3 regions of the Scandinavium lactucae genome follow, and region 1 is predicted to be linked to each of the others. Evidence: predicted binding sites of a transcription regulator. Region 1 holds the regulator's gene; each other region holds the start of a gene.

Region 1 (6,311 bases):
ATTCGAGCTGCTCGGTTAACTGCTCGCGGGTCAGCGAGCGCTGACGCGAGGCCAGCAGCGCGGTCACACACAGGTTCATGGCGTTGGCCGCCCCGGCGTTGTTAATGCGCACCATCAGGTCTTCGGCGATGTTGTTCACCGTTGGCGTCAGCCAGGCCGGACGAATGGATTCAATCGGGTCGATGGACTCCCGCCACTCCGGCACGTGCTGGTTGAGATAGGTCATCAGCGGCATCGGTTCGCCAAAGTTGACGTAGCCCTGACCGAGATTACGCAGTTTGCTCAGGCCGCGCAGCATCTGCGGCAGACTCTCTTTCTCTTTGGTCGCCCCACGCAGCTCTTTGGCGTAGGTGCCCACTTCCATCACGTGCTCGTAGCCGATGTAAATAGGCACGAGAGTGATTGGACGGGTGCCGCCACGCAGCATCGCCTGAATGGTCATCGACAAGGTGCCGGTTTTCGGATCCAGCAGACGACCGGTACGGGAACGCCCGCCTTCCACGAAGTATTCAACGGAATAGCCGCGGCTGAACAGCTCGCCTAAGTATTCGCGGAATACGGTGGAATACAGCTTGTTACCTTTGAAGGTACGACGAATAAAGAACGCGCCCAGGCGGCGGAAAATCGGGCCCGCGGGCCAGAAATTCAGGTTGATGCCTGCGGCGATATGCGGCGGCACCAGCCCCTGGTGATAAAGCACGTAAGAGAGCAGCATATAGTCCATGTGGCTGCGGTGGCAGGGCACATAGACAATCTCATGGCCGTCGTGCGCCAGCTGACGCACGCGCTCGGCGTTATTGACGTTGATCCCCTGGTACAAACGGTTCCAGGTGAAGCCGAGTACGCGGTCGGTGAGACGAATCATCTCGTAAGAGAAGTTGGCGGCAATCTCTTCCATCAGCGCAATGGCGTTCTGCTGTGCTTTTTCATGGGAGATTTTCTTGCTGCGCGCTTCGTCTTCTACCGCACGGGCAATCGCTTTGGATGCCAGCAGCTTATTGAACAAGTCCTGACGGGCAGGCAGACGCGGGCCGACGGCAGCCAGACGCTGACGGGCAAAATGGGTACGCGCCACGCGGGCCAGCTTCTGAGCGATAATTTTATCGGTGCCGTGCTCGGTGGCCATGCGGCGCAGCGACACGGACGGCGAGAAACGCACGAAGCTGTCGCGACCAAGCCAGGTCACGGCGAAGAATTTCTGGAAGCCGTTCATCATGCGCAGAGGCGGATTGGCTTCGCCTTTTTCACGGCCCGGTGAGCGACCAAACATCACCGACACTGGAACCATTTGCACATCGAGTTCTGGATTGCTGCGATGCAAATCCAGATAATGATGGAAGAGCTTGATAGACTCTTCTTTCGGCGTGTAATACGTAAACGCGCGCGGCCCGCCGTGAATGAACACGTAGCGCGGCAGCACGGTGCCGTCGATCTCCAGCGGTTCCAGCGGATCCGGGAGGTCATGCGCCAGACATTGGGCGCGTAACGTCAGCAGGTCTGCTTTCGAGTTATACGGCAGAACATACATAATTGGGCGTGAGGTATCGAGTCCCAGTTCCTCGGCAGGATTTGCCGGGATAGACTTGCTTTTTACCAGCACGCTTAATGGTAAATTCAGTAATTTATAGTAAATTCGTGGCCAGCCAGACATAAACGATGTAAAGCCTCTGGTTAATCATGCAAATGCGCCGCAAGGATAACAGAAAGTACACAGAATATCTGTTCTACCACGCGCGGCGCACACCGACATTGACGCTAATAATGCAAAAGGTTCTTTTGATGGCAAATGATACCACCGGGTTCACCCGAATCTTCAAAGCGGCAGGCTATTCCTGGAAGGGTTTCCGCGCCGCATGGCAAAACGAAGCGGCCTTTCGCCAGGAGGGAACCGCCGCCATTATCGCCGTCATCATCGCCTGTTGGTTAGACGTGGATGCGATCACTCGGGTGCTACTGATTGGCTCGGTCCTGTTGGTGATGATAGTGGAAATTCTCAACAGCGCGATCGAAGCCGTGGTCGATCGCATCGGCACAGAACGTCACGAGCTGTCCGGGCGAGCGAAAGACATGGGCTCCGCCGCGGTGCTGCTGTCGATTATGGTCGCTGTCTTCACCTGGGTGTCGCTGCTGTGGACGCATTTTCGCTAACGCTCGCATAATTACGCAAACGTCTGGTTTTTTGTGCGTTTTGCGGTTCCAAAATCGCCATTAGCTGTATATACTCACAGCATAACTGTATATACACCCAGGGGGCGGAATGAAAGCGTTAACGACCAGGCAGCAAGAGGTGTTCGATCTTATTCGGGATCACATCAGCCAAACCGGCATGCCGCCAACGCGTGCGGAAATCGCGCAGCGCTTGGGGTTCCGTTCCCCGAACGCGGCTGAAGAGCATCTGAAAGCGCTGGCACGTAAAGGCGTCATCGAGATTGTTTCCGGCGCATCCCGCGGTATTCGTCTGCTGATTGAAGAAGAATCAGGCATTCCGCTGATTGGCCGCGTCGCAGCGGGTGAACCCCTGCTGGCACAGCAACATATCGAAGCACATTACCAGGTCGATCCGGCGATGTTTAAGCCGAGCGCCGATTTCCTGCTGCGCGTCAGCGGTATGTCGATGCGTGATATCGGTATTCTTGACGGCGATCTGCTGGCGGTGCATAAAACCCAGGACGTGCGTAACGGCCAGGTGGTTGTCGCCCGTATTGATGACGAAGTGACCGTGAAACGCCTGAAAAAGCAGGGCAGCACCGTTGAACTGCTGCCGGAAAACAGCGAGTTTTCCCCGATTGTGGTCGATCTGCGCCAGCAGAACTTCTCCATCGAAGGGCTGGCGGTTGGCGTTATCCGCAATGGCGAATGGCAGTAACCGTCTCGTCAGGCCGGAATTAAGTATTTTCAGTGGCACCGTTCTGGTGCCATTTTGTTATCTTTTTTACCTCATTCACTCGTACAGGTTTTCTCATGTCGCTCTTCAGCGCTGCGGACAAGGCATTGTGGCGTCTTGCGCTACCCATGATTTTCTCCAACATCACCGTGCCACTGCTTGGCCTGGTGGACACGGCGGTTATCGGCCATCTCGATAGCCCGGTGTATCTCGGCGGCGTAGCGGTCGGCTCAATGGCGACCAGCTTCCTGTTTATGCTGCTGCTGTTCCTGCGGATGAGCACTACCGGCCTGACCGCGCAAGCCTTCGGCGCAAAAGACCCCGTTCGCCTCGCCAGAGCGCTGGTGCAGCCGTTGCTTCTGGCGATTGGCGCTGGAGCAGCCATCGTGCTGCTGCGCACCCCGTTGATTGACCTGGCGCTGCATATTGTTGGCGGCAGCGAGGCGGTACTCGAACAGGCCCGCCGCTTCCTCGAGATTCGCTGGCTGAGCGCGCCTGCATCGCTGGCTAACCTGGTGCTGCTGGGCTGGCTGCTTGGGGTTCAATATGCGCGGGCCCCGGTAATTTTGCTGGTGGTCGGCAATGTGCTGAACATCGCGCTCGATTTATGGCTGGTGATGGGCCTGCACATGAACGTGCAGGGAGCCGCGCTGGCCACGGTCTGCGCCGAATACGTGACTTTTTTCATCGGCCTGCTGATGGTGCGTCGGGTGTTACACCTGCGCGGCATTTCGTGGGCGCTAATGAAAGATGCCTGGCGCGGTAATATTCGCCGCCTGTTGGCGCTCAACCGCGACATCATGCTGCGTTCGCTGCTGCTGCAGCTATGCTTTGGCGCGCTGACGGTATTAGGTGCCCGGCTTGGGAGTGACATCGTCGCGGTCAACGCGGTGCTGATGACCATGTTGACCTTTACCGCCTACGCGCTGGACGGCTTTGCCTACGCGGTGGAAGCCCACTCCGGGCAGGCGTATGGTGCGCGTGATGACAGCCAACTGTTGCAGGTCTGGAAAGCGGCGTGCCGTCAATCCGGCATTGTCGCCCTGGCGTTCGCGCTAATTTATGCGCTAGCGGGAGAACAGATTGTTGCCATGCTGACGTCCATCACTGAGCTGCGGGAACTGGCCGATCGCTACGTTATCTGGCAGGTGGTTCTGCCGGTGATCGGCGTGTGGTGTTATCTGCTCGACGGCATGTTTATTGGTGCCACGCGTGGGGCGGAGATGCGTAACAGCATGGCGGTGGCGGCGGCGGGTTTTGCCCTGACTCTGTTCACTGTGCCCGTTCTCGGCAATCACGGATTATGGTTGGCGCTGGCGGTATTCCTCGCCCTGCGCGGCCTGGCGCTGGCGTGGATTTGGCGGCGTCACGGGCAACACGGAACCTGGTTTTCGTAGCTGCTTCGTTTTTAGTCGATGGTTAAAGATTCTGAATAATCTTCAGCAGGCAAAATCCTTACCTATACTGATTACCACGTCCAGCAGAAAACAGTGTTTTACGGACGATGTTATTTCACTCTCTCCACCGAACTAAGAGGAATGGATCATGAATAAAGACGAAGTCGGCGGTAACTGGAAACAGCTCAAAGGTAAAGTGAAAGAGAAATGGGGTAAGCTGACCGATGATGACTTCACCGTCATTGAAGGTAAGCGCGACCAGCTGGTCGGGAAAATCCAGGAACGTTACGGCTATGAGAAAGATCAGGCCGAGAACGAAGTGAAAGACTGGGAAACCCGCAACGATTACCGCTGGTAAATAAATGCACTACCCGTGCGTACACGGATGTACAACCCTCAGGGCGGCTTAAAGGCCGCCCGATATTTTTCTGGCGCTTATTTCTGACCCGGTTTGCGTTTGATGAGGATCGTATGATCGTGACCGCAGCAGTCCTGTGTGCGGCAAGCTTCCACCTCGACACACCCTGAACACAGCCCATGGGCTTCAATCACGTTATGACGTAGCGCAAAGCCCATCCGCGCCGCCAATGCATGCATAATGTCTTCCACGCCGTCAGCCGCTTCTTCCTTCACCACGCCACAACGATCGCAGATAAACATCGCCGACGTATGCGAGGGTTTATCGAACAGATGGCACATCACATAGCTATTGGTGGACTCCACTTTATGCACAAATCCCTGCTCGAGTAAGAATTCCAGCGCCCGATACACGGTCGGCGGCTTGGCCTGCGGCTCGCTGACTTTCAGCAGGTCCAGCAGATCATAAGCGCTGATTGCGCCCGGTTGCAGCGTCATCAGGCGGAGCACTTCAAGGCGTTGGGGGGTCAGTCGCACGCCACGTTGAGCGCAAAGCCTTTCGGCCTGCACGAGCATGTCTTGTGGAGTGGAGTCGTCCATAGGTGCCTCGAATCGGGTGTAAAGTAAACGCCTACTTTACCATGTTTAGGCTCAAACGCCGATAACCTGCCGAGTGTGCTATACATGACCCAACGTACCCAGGAGGGACAAAATGAAAAGACCTGACTGTATTCGACACTGGCGCGAGCTGGAAGAACCCGATAATTCAACCTATCCCGACAGCAGCGAGCTGTTTTCCATCGGCGCACCGCTGGCGCGTAAGCTCGGGCTGATGCGCCTGGGTATTCATCACGAACGCCTGCCGCCGGGCCGCCGCACCTCGTATCCCCATGCCGAAAGCGATGAAGAAGAGTTTATCTATGTGGTGAGTGGTCGCCCTCAGGCGTGGATCAACGGCTACCTTTGGCAGCTTGAGCCGGGTGACAGCGTGGGTTTTCCATCGGGTACTGGCATCTGCCACACTTTTATCAACAATACAGCGGCAGACGTAGAATTATTGGTGGTCGGAGAGGCCAATAAAAAGCATAACCGTATTTATTACCCGCTGAATCCGGAATATGCCGCCACCCGCCAGGATCGCTGGGTCGACCATCCGCCACAGTTTTTTGGTCCGCACGACGGGAAACCTTCGCGAAAATAACAATCTCTTCTATAAATATTGAGGGGCATCACACAATTCAACCTTAACACAGTGAGCCTTAAGGCAAATCATCCTAATTGGCTGCTTTTTACATCGTTATTCACAGCAATAGTTCGGCCCTTTTCAGCGGATAACTGAACGGGGAAAAACGTTCACCTGCATATAACGAGCATACTGTGAAAAAAAATATTAAATATTCTGTGGTGTCAGCGGCCGTCTCCCTGTTTATGGCAAATCAGGCGGGAGCGGCCAATACCTGGTCCGAGGCAAGAAACGATGCAATGGGGGGAACCGGGGTGGCGTCGGCTAATTATGGCAGCGCGGTGCTGATTAACCCCGCGTTACTGGCGAAGTCACAACCGGACGATGATGTCTCTGTCGTTATTCCATCTGTAGGGGCGCAGATTACCGACAAAGACAATCTTCGCGATCAAATTGACGATATCAGCGATGAAATCGACCACTACAAAAA
Region 2 (6,311 bases), on a different contig from region 1:
GTGCTGGTTGCGGTATTTGGCGGCATGACCCTGTTCTTCCATAACTCTGAGTTTATTAAATGGAAGGTGACGGTTATTTATGTCCTGTTTGCCGGGGCGCTGCTGTTCAGCCAGTGGGTTATGAAAAAGCCGCTGATCCAGCGGATGCTCGGCAAAGAGCTGACCCTGCCACAGTTCGTGTGGTCGCGACTGAATATTGCCTGGGCGCTGTTCTTTATCATTTGTGGCCTGGCGAACATCTATATCGCCTTCTGGCTGCCGGAAAACATCTGGATTAACTTTAAAGTGTTCGGCTTAACCGCCCTGACCCTGATTTTCACGCTGCTGAGCGGGGTGTACATCTACCGCCACATGCCGCAGGACGACAAGTAAATGACCGTGAGCAGTAACGTCCCGCAGGGCGATTTAGTTCTGCGTACCCTGGCGATGCCAGCGGATACCAACGCCAATGGCGATATCTTCGGCGGCTGGATCATGTCGCAGATGGACCTCGGTGGTGCCATCATGGCCAAAGAAATTGCGCAGGGCCGTGTGGTCACGGTGCGCGTTGATGGCATGACGTTTTTACGTCCCGTCGCGGTCGGTGATGTGGTGTGTTGCTATGCCCGCTGCACCAAACGCGGTACCACCTCAATCACGGTGAACATTGAAGTGTGGGTGAAGAAGGTCTCTTCTGAGCCAATCGGTCAGCGTTATAAAGCGACCGAAGCCCTGTTTATCTATGTGGCGGTGGATAGCGAAGGAAAGCCCCGGCCCTTCCCGCAGGCGTAAAAAAAGCCCGGTCAATACAACAGTTTGACCGGGCTTTTTTATTACAGAAAACCGAGCAGTTTAAAGAAGAAGTATCCCGCCACAATCACAATCACCGGCAGGACATACAGGGTGAAAATCTGCAAAAAGATGGTGTGGTGCGGAACCACAATTTTCGCATCGATTTGTACTTTGTTTAACCCTTCCGGCCCTTTGGCTTTCTCCAGAATCAGCTGATCCTCCACGCCTTCGCGTAGAAACTTGGCCTGACGACTCATTCGCGCCCCGGAGGCCTGCAACGCCAGCCCGATGAAAATCAGGGCAAAGATAATCCAAAAGCCGATATTCAGGCTGTGATGAAAATCGGGCTGCGGCGAGTTGTACCAGAAAAAGTTCAGGAACGGCGTATTGAAGCGGATCATCTCAATCATTACATGGGCGAAATCGAGCAGAACCGCATCGATCCCTGGCTGCTTCTCACTGTGCTCAAACATGAATTTGAACACCGAAATGAGGGTGGAGATAACGGCCGGGATAAAGATGACCCAGCCCAAAATGCGTTTCAGTACGGCGATGCGTCCTGCTTGTTGATACGTCATGGGTTCCCCTTGTTCAGACGCGCTTTCTGTTTCGCAGTAAGTCTACCTTTAGTTGCGCCTTTTCGCCTGCGCTTTAAAAGCGATATGGTGTACGATGAGGTCGAATCTCAGGTCTTTTTCCCTACAGGAGTTGCCTTATGACAGCCGAGCGTCAAATTGTTGCCGCTATCTTTGATATGGATGGTTTACTGATTGATTCCGAACCGTTGTGGGATCGTGCCGAACTGGATGTCATTGCCGGTCTGGGCGTAGACATTTCGCGCCGCAACGAGCTGCCGGACACGCTCGGTCTGCGCATTGATATGGTGGTAGAGCTGTGGTTTGCCCAGCAACCGTGGAACGGCCCAAGCCGCGACGAGGTCACCGCCCGTATCATCGGCCGCGCAATAACTCTGGTTGAAGAACAACGTCCGCTGCTGCCGGGTGTGCGCGAAGCGATTGCGCTGTGCAAATCTCAGGGGCTGAAAGTCGGTCTGGCCTCTGCTTCCCCGTTACTTATGCTGGAAAAAGTGCTGGATATGTTCGACCTGCGCGATCAGTTCGACGCCCTGGCCTCCGCCGAAAAACTGCAGTACAGCAAACCGCATCCGCAGGTGTATCTCGACTGTGCGGCGAAACTCGGCGTTAACCCGCTGGCCTGTGTGGCGCTGGAAGATTCCGTTAACGGCATGATTGCCAGCAAAGCGGCGCGGATGCGGTCGATTGTTGTCCCGGAGCATGCCAACTTCGCCGACCCGCGCTACGTCCTGGCTAACGTGAAGCTTTCTTCGCTGGAACAGCTCACCGCCGAACATTTGCGCGGTTAACCCGGCGCGCGGTTTGTTAATCTAAGAGAGTGACAAACAGTTACACCGTCACCTCTTCCGCCTACTGTATAAAAACCCTATACTGTATGAATTGACAGTTTGACGGGTATTATCATGACGGCGGAAGGACACCTGCTCTTTTCTATCGCCTGTGCGGTGTTTGCTAAAAATGCAGAACTGACCCCGGTTCTTGCACAGGGTGACTGGTGGCACATTGTTCCCGCTGCGGTGTTGACCTGCCTGCTGCCAGACATCGATCACCCCAAATCCTTCCTCGGGCAACGCTTAAGCTGGATAGCCAAGCCCGTGGCGAGGATGTTCGGCCATCGCGGTTTTACCCATAGTCTTCTGGCCGTTTTCGGCGGCCTGACCCTGTTCTACCTGAAAGTACCCGAGAGCTGGTTTATCCCCGCCGATGTGTTGCAGGGCATGGTGCTGGGCTATCTGAGCCATATCCTCGCCGACATGTTAACCCCTGCCGGGGTGCCGCTGCTGTGGCCGTGTCGCTGGCGCTTTCGATTACCTATTCTCGCCCCACGCAAAGGTAACCAACTGGAACGCGTATTATGCATGGCGTTGTTCGTGTATGCCGTGTGGATGCCGCAGTCGATACCGGATAACAGCGCGGTGCGTTGGTCCTCAAGCCTGATCAGCGCCCTGCAATTTCGCTTCGACCGCTTTATTAATCATCAAAGCGGACAGTAAACCAGCAGTATCAGCGCTTTTGTCATAAACCATTCCATTTGGATATAAGCGCCACTTCACACTTCTGATAATCTTGCGTCATTAAAAGCAGTATATTTCTAGACAGAATAAAGAGATCAGGAGAACGGGGATGAATTTTCCATTAATAGCGAACGTGCTGGTGTTCGCGATATTGCTGTTTGCTCTGGCGCAAACCCGCCATAAAAACTGGAGCCTGGCCAAGAAAGTGCTGGTCGGTCTGGCGATGGGCGTGGCGTTTGGTCTGGTACTGCAGCTGATTTACGGTGCAGACAGCACGGTCCTTAAAGAGTCTATCCAGTGGTTCAACGTCGTGGGCAATGGCTATGTTCAGCTGCTGCAAATGATCGTCATGCCGCTGGTGTTTGCCTCTATTCTCAGTGCGGTAGCGCGTCTGCACAATGCGTCGCAGCTGGGTAAAATCAGCTTCCTGACCATCGGCACCCTGCTGTTTACCACGCTGATTTCTGCGCTGGTCGGTGTGCTGGTTACCAACCTGTTCGGTCTTACCGCTGAAGGTCTGGTTCAGGGTACCGCCGAAACCGCGCGTCTGAATGCCATTCAGAGCACTTACGCCGGGAAAGTGGCTGACCTGAGCGTGCCGCAGCTGCTGCTCTCCTTCGTGCCGAAAAACCCGTTTGCTGACCTGACCGGCGCAAGCCCGACGTCAATTATCAGCATCGTCATTTTCGCGGCCTTCCTCGGGGTGGCAGCCCTGAAACTGCTGAAAGACGACGAGCCAAAAGGCAAACGCGTGCTGACCGCTATCGATACCCTGCAAAGCTGGGTAATGAAGCTGGTGCGTCTGGTCATGCAGCTGACACCTTACGGTGTGCTGGCGCTGATGACCAAAGTCGTGGCGGGTTCTAATCTGCAGGACATCATCAAACTTGGCGGTTTCGTGGTTGCCTCTTACCTGGGCCTGGCGATCATGTTCGTGGTTCACGGTCTGCTGTTGGGTGCCAACGGCATCAACCCGCTGAAATACTTCCGTAAAGTATGGCCGGTGCTGACCTTCGCGTTCACCAGCCGTTCCAGCGCCGCGTCGATTCCGCTGAATATTGAAGCGCAGACCCGTCGCCTGGGCGTACCTGAATCCATCGCCAGCTTCTCCGCTTCGTTTGGTGCCACCATTGGTCAGAACGGTTGTGCGGGTCTGTACCCGGCGATGCTGGCGGTGATGGTTGCCCCAACCGTTGGGATTAACCCCCTGGATCCGCTGTGGATTGCGACCCTGGTCGGTATCGTGACCGTGAGTTCCGCAGGCGTGGCGGGTGTGGGTGGCGGGGCAACCTTCGCGGCGCTGATCGTTCTGCCTGCGATGGGCCTGCCGGTGACCCTGGTTGCGTTGCTGATTTCCATTGAACCGCTGATCGACATGGGCCGTACCGCTCTGAACGTCAATGGCTCAATGACCGCCGGGACCCTGACCAGCCAGTGGCTGCGTCAGACCGACAAAGCGGTGATGGAAAGTGAAGATGAAGTAGAGTTGGCACATCGCTAAGCCTGCCCTCTGCGCCATACACCACAACGGTGAGCCATCTGGCTCACCGTTTTTTTTTGCTTACAGACCGCGATACAGGCGCTGTGGCCGGCCCACTTTACCGTAAACAATCTCCGCCAAAATCTGCTGCTGCCCGGCGGCGAACTCCAGATAGCGCCTTGCGGTGGTGCGGCTTAACTTCAGTTCCTGCGCCACGCTCTCTGCCGTATGCCGCGCCGCGCTATCGGCAAACAGGCCCAACACTTTCCCGAGTGTCAGCGCATCGATACCGGCGGGTAACTCCGCTTTGGGCTCCCCACGCGCGTAGGCATTGAACATCTGATCGATTTGGCGCTGGCTGGCACTGGCGCAGGTCTCCAGCATCAACCTCCGTTGCTGATAGCGCTCCAGAGTTTGCTCCAGCCGCTCGTAAGAAACCGGTTTAACCAGATAATCAAACACCCCGCCACGCACGGCCTCGGACACAGTGTCCATATCGCTTGCCGCGGTGGTAAAAACCACCCCACAGGGACTGTGCGCCTGGGTTAACTCATGCAACAGAGTGATACCTTTTCCGTCCGGCAAATAATTGTCGAGCAGGATAAGTGACGGCCTGAAACGCGCAATCATCAAGCGGGCCTGGGCTAGATTCCCGGCCAACCAGACTTGCCCACAGCCGTGGAAATGGCGGATAAATTCCGCGTGCATTTCAGCCAGCGGGGTTTCATCTTCAACTATCAAAATCGTGAGAGGCTGTAGCATCGGTCAATTTCACTTTCGGAATAAAAACGGAGAATAAAGCGCCACACGGGGCATTGTCTTCGAGGGTAATCACCCCGCCGCAACGCCCGACGTAGCTCGAAATCAGATACAGACCAATGCCGTGCTCACTGGCTTCATCGCGCTTAGTGCTCACGCCCTGGTCAAAAATAGCGTCACCCAGGCCGACCGGGACCCCGCAGCCGTGGTCGCCGACTTCAATAATCACCTCGGGCCCTTCGTCGCTCAGGTACAGCTCGATGATGTTATCACCCTGCGGATTGCGCAGGCTGGCCTCAAAGGCGTTATCCAGCAGGTTGCCAACTATGGCCGCAAATTCAGTGCTGTCCAGCCCGGCAGGAAGCTGTTGCAGCTGGCTGCCCTCCACTATTTTCAGGCTTAAGCCCAGCTCGCGGGCGCGTTGTACTTTGCCAAACAGCAGCCCGGCGACCTGGCGGTCATCAAAGGATGCGCGGAGGCTGTCGATCAGTTCCTGCTGCGCCTGAGACTCACCCTTCACCATCTCCAGCACCCGGTCGTACTCTTTCATTTGCAACAGCCCGCTGAGGGTCGACATCCAGTTCAGATGTTCGTGACGCAGGGCTCTGAGGCTTTCGACATACTGTTTAATCTGCGTCAGTTGCGCGTTCAGGGTGCTTATCTCGTCCTTGCTGCGAAAGCTGATGATCGCCCCAAGCATTTCATTCCCGGAACGGATCGCCCCCCGGTTAGCGATGACGCTCAGCCCGTTAAAAGTGCAGATCACATCCTGGCGCTTTTCGGCAATTTTATCGGTGAAAAAGCTGCAAGGCTGCACCACGTCGCAAATCGGTTGGCCCAGCCACTGCCGCCCCGGCGACGCCAGCCCGAGCATCCGTCGGGCATTGCGGTTTATGGCAGTGATATGCCCTTCGGGATCGACCGCAATCAGCCCCTCAAACACCGAACCGAACAGCGCCTCCTGCTGGCGGACTACCCGCGCAATCTGACGCGGCTCCATGCCCATCATCTGACGGCGGATGTGCGCGGCAAACAGCCATGACAGCAGCAGTAAAATAATCAGGATAAGCACGAACACACCTGCCATTGGCAGCAAAAAGTCGAGCCGCCAGCTGTCGATTTTGCTGACCAGATACCCCAGAGACACGACGCCGATAACCTGACCGTGCTCGTCAAAAACCGGCGTTTTGG
Region 3 (6,311 bases), on a different contig from region 1:
GAACCCCTTTTGGAGACGCCAATGGCTCACCACGCACGCTGGACAATGTCGCAGGTCACTGAACTGTTTAACACACCCTTGCTGGACCTGCTGTTTGAAGCGCAGACCATTCACCGCCAACACTTCGATCCGTGCCAGGTTCAGGTCAGCACCCTATTGTCGATTAAGACCGGTGCCTGCCCGGAAGACTGCAAATATTGCCCACAGAGCGCCCGCTACAAAACCGGGCTGGAAGCCGAACGCCTGATGGAAGTCGAGGAAGTGCTGGCCTCGGCACGCAAAGCGAAAAACGCCGGTTCGACCCGTTTTTGCATGGGCGCGGCGTGGAAAAATCCGCACGAGCGCGATATGCCGTATCTCGAGCAGATGGTCAAAGGCGTGAAGGAGATGGGCCTTGAGGCCTGCATGACCCTCGGCACGCTGTCTGATTCCCAGGCGCAGCGTCTGGGGGAGGCCGGGCTGGATTACTACAACCATAACCTCGACACCTCGCCGGAATTCTACGGCAACATCATCACCACCCGCACCTATCAGGAGCGCCTCGACACCCTCGGCAAAGTGCGTGACGCCGGGATCAAAGTCTGTTCGGGCGGGATTGTCGGCCTGGGCGAAACGGTGACCGACCGCGCCGGGCTGCTGTTGCAGCTGGCGAATCTGCCGACGCCGCCGGAAAGCGTACCGATCAACATGCTGGTGAAGGTCAAAGGTACGCCAATGGAAAACAACGAAGACGTTGATGCCTTTGAATTTATTCGCACCATCGCCGTGGCGCGGATCATGATGCCGACCTCGCACGTGCGTCTGTCTGCCGGACGCGAAAAGATGAACGAGCAAACCCAGGCGATGTGCTTTATGGCCGGGGCCAACTCGATTTTCTACGGCTGCAAGCTGCTGACCACGCCGAACCCGGAAGAGGACAAAGATCTGCTGCTGTTCCGCAAGCTGGGGATCAATCCAGAGCAGACCGCGGTGCTGGCGGGGGATATCGAACAGCAGCAAAAACTCGAACAGGCGCTGCTGACCCCGGATACCGACACGTATTACAACGCGGCGGCGGTATGAGCTGGCAGCAACGCATCGACACTGCGCTAACGGAACGACGTCATGCCGATACGTTTCGTCATCGCCTGCCGGTCAGCCACGGCGCGGGACGCTGGCTGGTTCAGGGGGAACGCCGCTGGCTGAATTTTTCCAGCAACGATTACCTTGGTCTGAGCCAGCATCCGCAGATCGTCGCCGCCTGGCAACAGGGCGCTGAGCGCTACGGCACCGGCAGCGGCGGGTCCGGACACGTCACCGGCTACAGCGAAGCGCATCAGCAGTTTGAGCAGGAACTGGCGCAGTGGCTGGGCTACCCGCGTGCGCTGCTGTTTATCTCTGGCTTCGCGGCTAATCAGGCGGTGATTGCTGCCCTGATGCACAAAGACGACCGGATTGTCGCGGACAAACTGAGCCACGCCTCGCTGCTGGAAGCGGCCAGCCACAGCCCGGCGCAGCTGCGGCGCTTCGCCCATAACGATAGCTCTCAACTGGCAAGCCTGCTGGCGAAGCCCATTGAGGGCCTGCAACTGGCGGTCACCGAAGGCATTTTCAGTATGGACGGCGACAGCGCCCCGCTCGCCGGGATCGCCGCCGTTACCCGCCAAGCCAACGGCTGGCTGCTGGTGGACGATGCGCACGGGGTGGGCGTCAGCGGAGACAATGGCCGGGGCAGCTGCGCCGCACAGGGCGTCCATCCTGAGCTACTGGTGGTGACCTTTGGGAAGGCGTTTGGCCTGAGCGGGGCGGCGGTGCTGTGCAGCGACCCGGTAGCGGATTATCTGTTGCAGTTCGCGCGACATCTGATTTACAGCACCAGTATGCCGCCCGCACAGGCGGTGGCGCTCAGTCAGGCGCTGGCGATTATCCGCAGTGAAGAGGGCGAATCCCGCCGTCAGACCTTACGCCGCCACATCGCGCGTTTCCGTCAGGGGGCAGAACAGCTCTCCTTGCAGCTTACGGCATCGAACAGCGCCATTCAGCCGCTGATCGTCGGTGAAAATAGCCGGGCATTACGGCTGGCGGAAAGTCTGCGCGAGCAGGGGTGTTGGCTGACGGCTATCCGCCCACCGACGGTGCCAGCGGGGACGGCGCGCCTGAGGGTGACGCTGACCGCCGCACATCAGCCGCAGGATATCGACCAGTTACTGGAGGTGTTGGATGCCGCCCGTCGATAAATCAGCGATTGCGGCCGCGTTTGGCCGGGCCGCCAGTCACTATCAGCAACACGACGAACTCCAGCGCCAGAGCGCCGCGGCGTTGCTGGCACAGCTTCCCGGACGAGCGTTCAACCGGGTGCTGGATGCTGGCTGTGGGCCGGGGAGCATGAGTCGCTACTGGACGGATGTGGGAAGCCAGGTCACGGCACTGGACCTCTCCTCGCCGATGCTGGAACAGGCGCTGTCCCAGCGTTCGGCACAACACTATGTGCAGGCGGATATTGAAGCCATGCCGCTGGCTGATGAGCAGTACGACCTGGCCTGGAGCAACCTCGCGGTGCAGTGGTGTGACTCGCTGCCGACGGCGCTGAGCGAATTGTACCGCGTGGTGCGTCCCGGGGGCCGGGTGGCGTTCAGCACTCTGGTGGCGGATTCGCTGCCGGAACTGCATCAGGCATGGCAGCCAGTCGACCGCCAGCCGCACGCCAATCGTTTTTTAACCCAGGCCGAGATTATTGCCGCCCTGGCGGGTTATCGCTGCCAGCATCACACGCACACTTTCTGCCTGACCTTTGACGATGCTCTGAGTGCGATGCGCTCACTGAAAGGCATTGGCGCGACCCATCTGCATGAAGGCCGGGCGGCGCAAACCCTGACCCGCAGCCAGTTGCAGCAAATTCAGTTGGCATGGCCGAAACAGCAGGGGCGTTGCGCCCTGACGTACCATATTTTTACAGGAGTCATTGACCGTGATTGAACGTTATTTTGTTACTGGCACCGACACCGAAGTCGGTAAAACCGTTGCCAGCTGCGCGCTTTTGCAGGCGGCAAACCGCGCGGGCTATCGCACCGCAGGCTATAAGCCAGTGGCATCGGGTAGCGAAATGACCGCCGACGGGTTGCGCAACACCGACGCGCTGGCCCTGCAACGCCACAGCGCGGTAGCGCTGAACTACGCAGAGGTGAATCCATACACCTTTGCGGAACCGACCTCGCCGCACATCATTAGCGCAGATGAAGGCCGACCCATAGAGGCGCGAACGCTTTCCGCTGGGCTGCAGGCGCTGTCGCAGAAAGCGGAATGGGTGCTGGTCGAAGGGGCAGGCGGCTGGTTCACGCCGTTGTCAGCCTCGTATACCTTTGCCGATTGGGTGCAGGCTGAGCGCTTGCCGGTGATCCTCGTGGTGGGTGTAAAGCTCGGCTGTATCAACCATGCGCTGCTGACCGCGCAGGCGGTGCAACAGGCCGGGTTGCACCTCGCGGGCTGGATTGCTAATGACGTTATCCCGCCGGGTAAACGTCACGCCGAATACCTGGCGACTCTGACGAGGATGCTGCCCGCGCCGTTGCTGGGAGAAATCCCTTATCTGGAACAGGGGCCAGAGGCCGCAGAGACAGGGCAATATCTCGACCTTACGGCGCTTCGTCCGGCGTCATAAACTGCGCCAGCAGCCGGGTATCGAGCTGATTCACCGGGCCCTGCGCGACGTTACGCCCGCGATGCAACAGGCAGAAGGTATCCGCCACCCGGCGAATAAACGGCAGGTGCTGCTCGGCGAGCAGCACCGTTAGCCCCAGTTCACGGTTCAGACGCAGCAGGCATTCGCCGAGTTTGTGCATAAACCCCAGCCCCATCCCGCGCGTCGGCTCGTCAAGGATCAGCAGTTTGGGCCGGGTGACCAGCGCGCTGGCAAGCGCCAGCTGATACTGGTCATCGTCGGACATCGCCGCCCCCTTGACCTGGCGCAGCGGATACAGCTCAGGCATCAGGTCAAAAATGTCACTGCCGACCGCGCCGTTTCCCTCGTGGCTTGCCCGCATCGCTATCTGCAAATTCTCTTCCACCGTCATCTGCGAGAAAATCCGCTTATCCTGCGGCACATAGCCGATACCCATCGCCGCGCGCAGGGGTGGGGAAAGGGTGAGCAGGTCGCGCGGCGGCCCGCTGGCCTCCTGCCAGAACATGGTGCCGCTTTCGATGGCCTGAAAGCCCGCAATACAGTTCACCAGCGTGGTCTTCCCCATGCCCGGCAGCCCGAGCACGCAGGTGCACTTCCCGGGGGCAAGGTCGAGATTGAGATCCCACAGAATATGCTGATTTCCGTAATAGTGATTCACTGCGCGTAGACTCAACATCGGCATCTCCTTACGTTGTGGCTTTAGGTTGTGCAAATCCCTTGCCAGAACAGAAAATGCATTGCGAATTGCCCCCCTATTTCGGATTGCTACTCAAAAAAGAGGCGTATGTGCCGCGTGTTCAACCGGGCCGGTGCACTTTGTCGGTGCTGCGAATGAAAGAGGGCGTCGGCGCGTGGTGCAGCGTTAACGCTGCTTTTGTGAGCGCCATCTCGTTGCGCAACGGCGGGCGTTTTGCATGATTAAAGACAAAAAATAGCGATAAAAAATTTTTCGACAGGACTTTTAGGGGCTCGATGCGTTTTGCGCGAGTGGCAGGGGAGTTGGGCTGCAGACACTTATCCACTATTCCTGTGGATAACCATGTGCATGAGAGTTAGAAAACTTGCGATAGGCTAGAGAAGACGCGGCCTGCACCCAAATTGATGCGAAACGCGGCTTTTCGATATTTCCTTTATTTATCAATGCGTTTAATAAAAGCAATGCCTGTAAGAAAAGTGTCACCGGCTGCCATAAAAGATTCATCACCCTTCTTGACAAATGTTAAATACGACAATGTTCTGGGGATAACCCGATCCGCCCGGTGTTTTATATCGTCACAGCGGAAATTTTCACCGCAGTTGATCGCAGATGACAGCGGTAACACACATACCCTAATGCGTTACTGTTTTTATATCCAGTGTTTTTTATTGGCAAATTTTGGTGCGACGAGTAGAATTAATCGTCTGCCCGTTTCCCTTCATCAGGTTGTCGTTCATGAGTAAACCGTTCAAAATGCATTCTGCTTTCCGTCCCTCAGGCGATCAGCCCGAGGCCATCCGTCGCCTGGAAGAGGGGTTGGAAGATGGTCTGGCGCATCAAACGCTGCTCGGGGTAACGGGCTCAGGGAAAACGTTTACCATCGCCAACGTGATTGCCGACCTCCAGCGCCCGACCATGCTGCTGGCCCCGAATAAAACCCTCGCCGCGCAGCTGTACGGCGAGATGAAAGAGTTCTTCCCGGATAACGCGGTCGAGTTTTTTGTCTCCTATTACGACTACTATCAGCCGGAAGCCTACGTTCCCAGCTCAGATACCTTTATCGAAAAAGATGCGTCGGTGAACGAACACATCGAGCAGATGCGTCTGTCAGCGACCAAAGCGATGCTTGAACGCCGCGACGTGATTGTGGTGGCCTCGGTGTCTGCCATTTACGGTCTGGGCGACCCTGACCTGTATCTGAAGATGATGCTGCACCTGACGGTGGGCATGATTATCGATCAGCGTTCGATTCTGCGTCGTCTGGCCGAACTGCAATACACCCGTAACGATCAGGCATTCCAGCGCGGTACGTTCCGTGTGCGCGGGGAAGTTATCGACATCTTCCCGGCGGAATCTGACGACATAGCCCTGCGCGTTGAGCTGTTTGATGAAGAAGTGGAGCGATTGTCGCTGTTTGACCCGCTGACCGGGCATCTGGAATCGACCATCCAGCGTTTTACCGTCTACCCGAAAACGCACTACGTTACGCCACGTGAACGCATTGTGCAGGCGATGGAAGAGATCAAAGTCGAGCTGGCAGACCGCCGCAAAGTGCTGCTGGAAAACAACAAGCTGCTGGAAGAGCAACGTCTTTCGCAGCGGACCCAGTTCGACCTCGAGATGATGAACGAGCTGGGTTACTGCTCGGGCATTGAAAACTACTCGCGCTATCTCTCCGGGCGTGGGCCGGGCGAGCCACCCCCGACGCTGTTTGATTATCTGCCCGCCGACGGCCTGTTGGTGATCGACGAATCCCACGTCACCGTGCCGCAAATTGGTGGGATGTACCGTGGCGACCGCGCACGTAAAGAGACCTTGGTTGAATACGGTTTCCGCCTGCCGTCGGCGCTGGACAACCGTCCATTGAAGTTTGAAGAATTTGAAGCTCTGGCCCCGCAAACTATCTACGTGTCGGCGACGCCGGGCAATTATGAGCTGGAAAAATCGGGCGATGAC

The links. The regulator LexA, encoded in region 1, represses DNA repair genes until DNA is damaged. The targets are predictions, from matches to a motif close to TNCTGTATGTACATACAGNA.
Region 2: SIK69_RS20045 (metal-dependent hydrolase) is a predicted target of LexA. The motif match lies at 2,236-2,255, and genes of this name have one in related genera.
Region 3: uvrB (excinuclease ABC subunit UvrB) is a predicted target of LexA. The motif match lies at 4,997-5,016, and genes of this name have one in related genera.

The regions. Positions count from the first base shown of each region.
Region 1 is NZ_JAWXRD010000036.1:83,446-89,756, reverse strand. Features, by position in the region: gene plsB (glycerol-3-phosphate 1-O-acyltransferase PlsB) at 1-1,651, opposite strand, end outside; gene SIK69_RS15880 (diacylglycerol kinase) at 1,780-2,148, shown strand; gene lexA (transcriptional repressor LexA) at 2,258-2,866, shown strand; gene dinF (MATE family efflux transporter DinF) at 2,962-4,281, shown strand; gene SIK69_RS15865 (CsbD family protein) at 4,430-4,639, shown strand; gene zur (zinc uptake transcriptional repressor Zur) at 4,717-5,238, opposite strand; gene SIK69_RS15855 (cupin domain-containing protein) at 5,351-5,839, shown strand; gene SIK69_RS15850 (conjugal transfer protein TraF) at 6,016-6,311, shown strand, end outside.
Region 2 is NZ_JAWXRD010000040.1:506,998-513,308, forward strand. Features, by position in the region: gene SIK69_RS20025 (septation protein A) at 1-372, shown strand, start outside; gene yciA (acyl-CoA thioester hydrolase YciA) at 373-771, shown strand; gene SIK69_RS20035 (YniB family protein) at 813-1,349, opposite strand; gene hxpB (hexitol phosphatase HxpB) at 1,487-2,155, shown strand; gene SIK69_RS20045 (metal-dependent hydrolase) at 2,270-2,860, shown strand; gene SIK69_RS20050 (L-cystine transporter) at 2,991-4,382, shown strand; gene dpiA (two-component response regulator DpiA) at 4,443-5,123, opposite strand; gene dpiB (sensor histidine kinase DpiB) at 5,092-6,311, opposite strand, start outside.
Region 3 is NZ_JAWXRD010000038.1:76,974-83,284, reverse strand. Features, by position in the region: gene bioB (biotin synthase BioB) at 22-1,062, shown strand; gene bioF (8-amino-7-oxononanoate synthase) at 1,059-2,216, shown strand; gene bioC (malonyl-ACP O-methyltransferase BioC) at 2,200-2,955, shown strand; gene bioD (dethiobiotin synthase) at 2,948-3,637, shown strand; gene SIK69_RS16960 (ABC transporter ATP-binding protein) at 3,612-4,334, opposite strand; gene uvrB (excinuclease ABC subunit UvrB) at 5,091-6,311, shown strand, end outside.